2 regions of the Paenibacillus sp. y28 genome follow, and region 2 is predicted to be linked to the other one. Evidence: riboswitches for the same ligand, from Rfam matches in the RefSeq annotation. Region 2 holds a riboswitch; the other holds the start of a gene.
What was found. Region 2 has a riboswitch for cyclic di-AMP ahead of WBG83_RS13185 (TrkH family potassium uptake protein). Riboswitches for the same ligand answer to the same signal wherever they lie in the genome.
Positions count from the first base shown of each region.

Region 1: another riboswitch for cyclic di-AMP. It lies ahead of WBG83_RS00855 (APC family permease); the one in region 2 lies ahead of WBG83_RS13185 (TrkH family potassium uptake protein).

Region 1 is NZ_JBBBNV010000001.1:197,001-201,840, reverse strand. It holds gene sleB (spore cortex-lytic enzyme) at 323-970, shown strand; cyclic di-AMP (ydaO/yuaA leader) riboswitch at 1,310-1,468, shown strand; gene WBG83_RS00855 (APC family permease) at 1,557-3,374, shown strand; gene WBG83_RS00850 (ATP-binding protein) at 3,402-4,840, opposite strand, start outside.
Region 2 is NZ_JBBBNV010000014.1:115,965-120,804, reverse strand. It holds gene uvrC (excinuclease ABC subunit UvrC) at 1-659, shown strand, start outside; gene WBG83_RS13190 (CPBP family intramembrane glutamic endopeptidase) at 779-2,452, opposite strand; cyclic di-AMP (ydaO/yuaA leader) riboswitch at 2,687-2,862, shown strand; gene WBG83_RS13185 (TrkH family potassium uptake protein) at 2,962-4,314, shown strand; gene WBG83_RS13180 (potassium channel family protein) at 4,395-4,840, shown strand, end outside.

The sequences.
Region 1 (4,840 bases), on a different contig from region 2:
AATTTTAATAATAAATGTGACTAGCAGAATGCCGTTTATGCGGGGCTGAGAAAATGCCATCGATAACGGCATTTCTTTCAATTCAACCTTTATTTTCAACGGGAAATGCCGTGGATTTCGGCTTCTAAAGGGCTTATAGCCCATCTCGGCCGTCATTGATTATTCTCTGTAGGGCAAGAAGTGATTTATTAAAATATGGTATAAATATCTCATGATCTCCCATGGTAATTCCATGTAAATTCTAAAAATGGGTTCCGCAGGTACTTTTCGTGTGCTACAATCAACCGCAGCGAGCTGACAGACTAAGGAGGTATGATACCACATGAAGAAGCAACGCTGGATGACGCTGTTGATGGCACTGCTGATGCTGTGGGGTGTTTCAGCAACCGCCGTCAATGCTGCCGCGCCTGCGACATTGCGTTACGGAGATTCCGGACCGGATGTGCCCGATTTGCAATACAGGCTGAAAACCCTGGGCTATTTCAACACGAATGTTACCTCGTTCTACGGCCCGGTAACATTCGAGGCCGTGAAGCAATTTCAATCCGATTACGGGTTAACCAACGACGGTGTCACAGGCCCAACGACCTGGAATATTCTCAAAAAGGTTTCCGTTAATCAGCATGAACTTGATTTGCTCGCCCGCATCATTTACGCTGAAGCCCGAGGAGAGTCGTATGAGGGTCAGGTAGCGGTAGGAGCCGTGGTAATGAACCGCTTGGCAGCCTTATCGTTCCCGAATACGATTCAGGGGATTATTGAACAGCCCGGCGCATTTACAGCCGTGGATGACGGCCAGTACCGCCTGAAGCCGGATGAAACCGCCTATCGCGCGGCATTGGATGCCGTAAGAGGCTACGATCCGTCCAAAGGGGCATTGTACTATTTCAATCCGAAAACCGCGACGTCGTCCTGGATATGGTCCCGTGAACAGATTGTGCAAATCGGCAACCATATTTTTGCCGTTTAACAACGGAAAGGCATGTAAAAAAGAGCGCTGCGGCGCTCTTTTTTTTCTGAAAGAAAGGGGCTGCTGGTTCTGGCAGGCATAGCTTTTGCAGCGAAGCAGCGCTCGGTCCGAACAGAGCTTCAGGGCAGCCGAGCTGTTAGATTCCATTGGCCTTTCGTCCTTCTTTTCCGCTTTTATCAAAATCAAGCAAATCGGGGATAATACCCGATAACGAAACAAAACAAACTTTTTTGTGCGTGAAATGAGCTCTGCATTCGCAAATTTGTATCCAAATGACGATTAACGCGGCTTTACGGATCCACCCGGCATCCCTTATGATTAGCTCTTGTAAACACCGGATTTTGAACAGAGCTGAATTTTCGTTATGAAAAACGGGGGAACCAACCGGCGGCGTCAAAGCCGCTAATGGGGTGAATCGGCCAATGCCGCAAGGCATGGTCGTAGGGCAGCCACAGCCCGAATCCGACAGCTAACCTCGTAAGCGTAAAGTGGGATATGAACACATGCGGGCAAGCATGCGGATCAATATCCGCATGTTTTTTTATTGCCGTTTATCTGGTGCGAAGAAAGCGGGGATGGCATTGCCATGGTTAACAAATTAAAACGATTCCTGATCGGCCGGCCGATGAAATCAACGGAGCTGGAGGGGGAAAAGCTCAGCAAGCTGAAGGCGCTCGCGGTGCTCTCCTCAGATGCCCTATCATCCGTCGCCTACGGGACAGAGCAGATTCTGATTGTGCTCATGGCGGCCGGATTTGCCGCGGTGTGGTATTCCATCCCCATCTCGATTGCCGTGCTGGGCCTGCTCACCATTCTGGTGCTGTCTTACCGGCAAACGATTTTCTCCTACCCCTCGGGCGGGGGAGCTTATATCGTAGCCAAGGACAATCTGGGCACCTCAACCGGGTTAATCGCCGGCGGCTCGCTCCTGGTAGATTATATTCTCACGGTAGCGGTCAGCTCTTCGGCCGGAACGGATGCGATTACCTCCGCGTTCCCCGAGCTGCACGACCACCGTGTGCTCATCGCGCTGGTGATGATCATGTTCTTGACCCTTATGAACCTGCGCGGGATCACAGAGTCGGCTTCTTTTCTGGCGATTCCGGTTTATTTGTTCGTCCTTTCGATTTTCGTGCTGATTATAAGCGGAACGATGAAATACGCGCTGGGCGGGGGACATGCGGAGGTGCCGGAGCTGGGGGCTGCAGTATCGAACATCAGCCTGTTTCTGCTGCTGAAGGCGTTCAGCTCCGGCTGCTCCGCTCTGACCGGCGTAGAGGCGGTATCGAACGCGATTCCGAACTTCAGGCAGCCCGCCGAGCGTAATGCAGCCAAGACCCTTCTGATGATGGGATTAATTCTTGGAATCATGTTTATCGGAATCAGCCTGCTGGCTTATTGGTACGGGATCACTCCGCAAATGAAGGAGACGGTCGTTTCTCAAATCGCTGAGGCGACCTTCGGACGAGGCCTTATCTATTACTGGATACAGGGCGTGACGGCGTTAATTTTATTTCTGGCCGCCAACACGGCTTACTCCGCGTTTCCGCTGCTGGCGTATATGCTGGCAAAGGATAAATTTATGCCGAATATGTTTATGGCCCGGGGGGACCGGCTCGGCTTCTCCAACGGCATTATTTTTCTTGGTGTGCTGTCCGCGCTGCTCGTGATCGTATTTGACGGGCATACGGAAAACCTGATTCCGCTCTATGCGGTGGGCGTGTTTATTCCGTTTACGTTGTCCCAGCTTGGTATGATGGTGCGTTGGCTGAAGCATAAACCGTCCGGCTGGATCGGGCGTTTTGCGGTGAATACGGTAGGGATGCTCACCACCTTGACCATTACGCTCATTTTTATTTTTACCAAGTTTAGTCAGGTGTGGATGGTGTTTATTTTCCTGCCGCTGGTCATCTTCCTATTTCACCGGATTCGCTCTCATTACCGCAACACGGCCGATCAGCTGCGAATCGATTTGGCGAAGGATAAGCCGGTCATTAAAGGCAGTACCATTGTAGTGCCGGTGGCCGGCATAACCCGTGTGGTGCTCCATTCCATCAGCTACGCGCGATCGCTCACGGACAATGTTGTGGCTGTTTATGTGGGCTTCGACGAGGAGGATATCCGCAAGATGGAGCAGCGCTGGGAGGAGTGGAACCCCGGTGTACGGCTCATTACCTTACGTTCCCGCTACCGCAGTATTCTGCGCCCGCTCTATAAGTTTATTGAAACGGTAGAGTGGAAAACAGCCGAAACGGATCATATTACAATTCTGATTCCGCAGTTTATTACCCGGTACTGGTGGCAAAATATTCTGCACAACCAGACGAGCTTGCTCATTCGGGCCTACTTGTTTGCTCATAAGGATATCGTTATCGCGACGGTGCCTTTTCATATGAATAAATAATGGCACGAAGGCGCAGAGGGAAACCAATCAGACTGCAGCCAGCTCGTCCGGCTGGTGAATGCGAAGCATAATTTCAACGGTGGTGCCTCGATTCACTTCACTGGAAATAGTCAGGGTGCCCTGATGGGCCTCAATAATCCGGTAGCAAACCATTAAACCAAGCCCGGTTCCTGCAGATTTCGTGGAAAAAAACGGCTCGCCGAGCCGGTTCAAATGCTCCTGAGGGATGCCGGGGCCGTTATCTTCAATACGAATACAGACATGGCCCCGGGGATGAGGCTCGAAGCTAATGCGGATGTCTCCGCCGCCGCTCATGGCCTCGATCGCATTTTTCAACAGATTCAGGAACACCTGCTTGATTTGATTCTCATCACAGACCACCTTCGGCACCTCGATTTCCCACTGGCTATGAATGGATACATTGTTCAAAATGGCTTGCGTGTCCACAAGGAGCAGTATGCCTCTCATAATGTGGCGAATGTCATGATCAGCCAGCTGCAGCAGCTGCTGGGGCTTGGAGAGAAGCATAAATTCGCTGACAATATAATTGATGCGATCCAGCTCGCTCATCATAATCTCGTAATACAGCTTGTTCCCATCTCCGCTTGAGCGCAGCATCTGGGTGAAGCCCTTTAAAGCGGTCAACGGATTGCGGATCTCATGCGCCACACCGGCTGCAAGCTGGCCGACAACCGACAGCTTCTCCGAACGCCGGATAAGCTCCTCCGATACCTTCCGTTCCGTTACATCGAGCAGGGTGCCCGAAATAGCCCGCTGGCCTTGGAAAACGATCGGCGCCATCTGAATTTCGAGGTGTACCAGGTCGCCATTGGCTTTATGGCCGGAATAATAGCGCCGCTGGCTGTGCTCGCCCTCGCTGCCGAGCAGGCGGAGCTCTTCGGAGAAGGCCGCGCGCTCCTCCGGGATAATCGAATGGAGCAGAGGCTGGCCAAGAAGCGCATTCCGGCTGGTGGCAAAAATATCGACCAGGCACTGATTGACGTAAATCAACCGGCCGTCCTGCTCCATAAATACGCCGACCTGCGAGCTTTCCACCAAGCTGCGGTATTTCCGATCAGCCTCATACAGCTCCTTTTGCGTTGCTTCATGCTCGTAAATACTGAGAAACAGCCGCAGCACCAGCAGATTCACGCCGATGACTGTACCAAGCAGAGAGGTCAGCTCATCGAGGGCAAACAGGATAAACATAAACAGCAGGGTAATGCCGAGATACGGGATGAACCGCCAGAGTGCGGAAACCCGCTGTTTGCCGTAAGCGTCGGCAGAGCCGATCCGGTCCGGATACAAGGAGGCCAGACCTAATATAACAAGCCCCGCGAACCACAGCAGATCCGGCAGCTCGTTAAGAAAAAGAGAAGGAGCTTTTGCTTGCATGATATATAAATAGACCGTGTTGCCGGCTGTTTTGGACAAGAAACCGACCATCAGCACAAACGTTGCTTTGA
Region 2 (4,840 bases):
CCGCGATGGTCGTATTCACTGACGGCAAGCCCGACCGCAAGGAATACCGCAAGTACAAAATCCGGTCCGTGCAAGGGCCAGATGATTATGAAACGATGCGCGAGGTGATCCGGCGCCGTTATGAACGGGTGCTGAAGGAGCAGCTGCCGTTGCCGGATTTGATTGTTGTCGATGGAGGGAAGGGACAAATGGCGGTGGCGGTGGACGTGCTGGAGAACGAGCTTGGCTTGTACATTCCCGTGTGCGGTCTTGTGAAGGACGCCAAGCATAGAACCGCCCAGCTGATGGCCGGAGAGCCAGCAGAGGTTGTGCCGCTGCCCAGGGATAGTCAGGAATTTTATTTGCTGCAGCGCATCCAGGAGGAGGTGCACCGCTTTGCGATTACGTTCCATCGCCAAACCCGCGCCAAATCCATGGTTACTTCGCAGCTCGATTCCATCCCGGGCATCGGAGAGAAACGGCGGAAGGTGCTGCTGAAGCACTTTGGTTCCATTAAAAAAATGCGGGAAGCCGCAATCGACGAGTTTCGTCAGCTTGGTATCGGCGACAAGCTGGCCCGCGAAATAAAGCAGGCCTTGAACGGGGAGACGGCCGGGCCTGCAGAGCAGGAAGCGGATGAGACGCATGAAGCAGCGGTTTCCTCGGCTCAAGAGGAATAAAAGAGGCAGTGGAAACGAATAAGGCACCCGTCATGTCCATTGAAGGTCATATGACGGGTGCCTTGTTTTTTACTTTTACTGTAATCCAGGGTCATCCGGTTTGCTTTGCCGGCTTTAGATTAGCTTTGCGGCTTCACCGGGAACGGAATGACCGGCGCAGGAACGCGCTCCGGCTGGCCGGGCTGCCCCGGCGGACGGCGCGGCGGGAACCTTCGGCGGATCATCGCCATTGCCAGCGCGAATAAAACAGGACTTACCATGTACAGCAAGCCGATCAGCACCATGGAGACGGTGCCGCTCATCAGCATCAGCGACAAGCCCATGAGGATGCAGTCCATTGCCGTATGGGCAAAAACCGCCGTCCAGAAGCCGAACTTCAGCATGGCGTAACCGAACAGAAGACCGAGCACCGTGACCTCGACAAACCGGGTATACCACGGATAAATCGGATAGGTTGTATGGCTTAACGCCCATATCATGCTTGGGACGAGCACAGCCAGGAAGTTGAAGCGAAGCAGCTTCTTAAAGAGCATAATTCCAAACAAACGGTATACGGCTTCCTCCGATATGCCTGCGACCCAGGCCATAAGCGGGAAGAGGGCGGGAACCAGCATATTTTGCATGGACATTGCCGCGTCATTAATCCCCCACACATGGAAGCGCTGCTCTCCGATAAACAGCAGCAGATTTTGCGCGCCAAGCACGATGAAGCAGACCAGATATCCGGTTGTCATGGATTTGACAATATAGCCCGCAAAGCCGTCCTCGTGCCAGCGCGGCCACATGTTGGTCCCGGCACGGCGCCAGAGCATGTCTCCGCCAAGCAGGGAGAAATACAGCTGCGCGCTCAACAGCGCAGTAATGGCAAGACTGAACAGGATGTTGAACACGAGCGCTTCATGCGGCTGGAACGGGCCGTCTGTAATTTTGTACACCGGGATCGTATTCAACGTATTGACCGTGTACATAAGGGCAAAAAAGGCTGTAAATATAATGCCTCGTTGAAAAGAAACACCGCGCGATCCCCGGGCTGTAAGCACAATGGCCGCAATCGTCATCACCAGCGACAGGGTCAAGCTGAACAAGGTCATGAGCCCGGCGAAGGCGTCCTGCATCGTCTGCCAGTCCTTATGCGCTGCGGGAGGCTGGAACGCCCGGTGATAGGCGGTGATCTCCGAGCCGCGAACCGTCACTTGATGCTCCAGCACGGCCTCGCCTATACGCCTGCCGATATCCCGGAATGTATAGCTTCCCTGGCTGCTTCGGTCCAGATCCAGGCCCGACATATCTACGCCGTGTCCGGCCAAATAATTCAAAGCGGCGGCCTCGCCCGCTTGTTTCTCCGGCGCCTCTGCACCGGATTGCTTCTCAAAGCCGATGACGCTTCCGCTCATCATATCCAAATCGACGGCATAGCGGAACGAGGACTCTTCGGGGGACGCGGCTTGGGCATCGCTCACCTCGACGCGCCAATATTCCGTCGGATATTTCTCGCCGTATATACGGGTATAGGCGTCGGCAAGGCCCTCCTTTTGCAAATATCCGTTAAACAGCTTATCCGTGTTGTAGCCGACCTCGGCTCGCAGCGCCCCGGCCTGCTCCTTGGAGCGTACGAATTCATACGCAAGCTCGATGGCCTTACTTTTGTCCACGGCGGGAATCATGGCCGGCTGCTGCTCGGACGGAGGTCTTCCCGACAAATAAGAAGATAAGAAGTTGATGACCAGGAATACGATAATCCCGACGATCGCCCAAGCCTTCAGGACGGGCGTAGACTGCGGATGTGGACGCATGGCTGTTCTCCTTTGCCGATTAGGTTGCCTTGAATGCTGCGCGCTTGCAATACCGAACCGCAGCGTCTCCCCTTCACGTTATCACAGTTAAAGCGCAGTTTCCAGCCAGCAGGGTTAAAAGGGTGAAAACGGGGATTCTTTTCTGCAAAGCGGGCCAATTAACCTGAATTTCGCCCAATTTCCTTAAATTTTGACTTTGAAGCTGCAGAGTGGCACGAGCTATAATCGATACAATTGAATTGAAAGCCGAGTTTCCGAATTTTCACTGGAAAACGGGGGAACCATTTAAATAAACAGGCTGATATATGAATGGCCGTTTATGGGGTGAATTTTGCTCGCTGCAGCAAATAGGGGAAACCTGATGGACCCGAACCCGACAGCTAACCTCGTAGGCTTATGTGTCATCAGGATACCTACCTCCGTCAACAGGCACTGGGTTTCCAGTGCTTTTTTTGTTATTTCAAAATGGATATCATCCCCGAATGGCCGGAGAGGAACGCGTGTACATCATGAAAAAAAAGAAACGCTGGCTGGAAATCAGTCCGCCGCGGCTGCTGGTTCTGGGGTTTGCCGTGATTATATTGGCCGGGACGCTGTTACTGGCCCTCCCCATCTCTTCGCGCACAGGCACCCCGACACCGCTGATTGACGCTTTCTTCACAGCGACTTCGGCAACCTGTGTCACCGGTCTTGTGGTAGTGGACACCGGCTCGCATTTTAATGTGTTCGGACAAGTTGTCATTATAAGCCTGATTCAGCTTGGCGGACTCGGCTTCATGACGATGGCTACTCTGGTTGCGCTGCTTCTTCGCAAAAAAATTTCGCTCCGGGAGCGGCTGATTTTGCAGGAGGCCATGAACCAGATTACGATGGAAGGCATTGTCAGGCTGATTCGCAAGGTGGTCATTTATTCTGTTTGTATCCAGGCGGCCGGTGCGGTCCTGTTTACGATTCGATGGTCGTTTGATTTTCCGTTGTGGCAGGCGCTTGGCCTGGGGGTGTTTCATGCCATTTCCTTTTTTAACAATGCCGGGTTTGATTTGTTCGGGGGGATTTATGAGCCTTTTACAGGCTTGACGAACTATGTGGGCGATCCGTTTGTCAATATCATCAGTATGGCCCTCATTGTGCTGGGCGGCATCGGCTTCATTGTCATCTCGGACGTGATCGAATTCCGTAAAACAAGGAGATTGTCCCTGCATTCCAAGGTTGTGCTCAGCACGACCGGCTTGCTCATTATGATTGGGGCGGCGGTCATTTTTGCTTTTGAATATACGAATAACCGGACCCTGGGGACGCTCAGCCTCGGCGAGAAGCTGTGGGCCGCCTTGTTCCAGTCGGTGTCCCCCCGTACAGCGGGGGCCAATACGGTTGATATCGCCGGGCTCAGACAGGCGACGCAATTTTTCACGATTATTCTTATGTTTATCGGAGCATCTCCGGGTTCTACAGGCGGCGGGATTAAAACCACGACGTTTACTACGCTGGTTGGGGCTGTACTCGCGATGATTCGCGGGAAGGAAGATATTGTGCTGTTCAGAAACCGTCTGGCCAAAGACCGGATCAACAAGGCGGTTACGCTGTCCATGTTTGCGCTGCTGCTTGTCGTCGGGGTGTCGATGATTCTGTCGACGACAGAGGATCATCATTTTCTGATGATTTTGTTCGAGGTTACGTCGGCCTTCGGCACGGTCGGCCTTTCGATGGGACTGACGCCGGATTTGACGCTGGTCGGCAAGCTGCTCATTTGCCTGATGATGTTTGTCGGACGGCTCGGTCCGCTGACGCTGGCTTATGCGCTGCAGCCGAAGGCGGAGAAGGAGCTTTACCGGTATCCGGAAGGCAGAATCATGATTGGCTAGCGGCAGAAGGCCGGGCCGATATATGAAGGTAACGATAATGAATCATGACAAGAGATCTGGAGAGGAAGTTGACGTAAGAGATGAAGGCAGGGCAATTCGCGGTTATCGGATTGGGAAGGTTCGGCTCCAGCTTGGCGAAGGAGCTGGTCCGTCTAGGCTTTGAGGTGCTCGGTATCGACCGCAGCGAACAAATTGTAGATGACCTCAGCGATGAGCTCACACATACGGTCGTTGCAGACGGAACAGAGGAGGATGTGCTGCGGGCGCTTGGCATCCGTAACTTCGACTGTGCAGTAGTCGCGATCGGCGATGACATTCAGGCCAGCATCCTGACGGCTATTTTGCTCAAGGATATCGGGGTGAAGACCGTTGTGGCCAAAGCGCTCTCCGAGCTGCATGGCAAGGTGCTGGAGAAAATTGGGGTTGACCGGATCATTTACCCCGAACGGGATATGGGCATCCGGGTGGCGCATCAGCTTGTTTCTCCCAATCTGCTGGACTTTATCGAGCTGTCCGACGATTATAC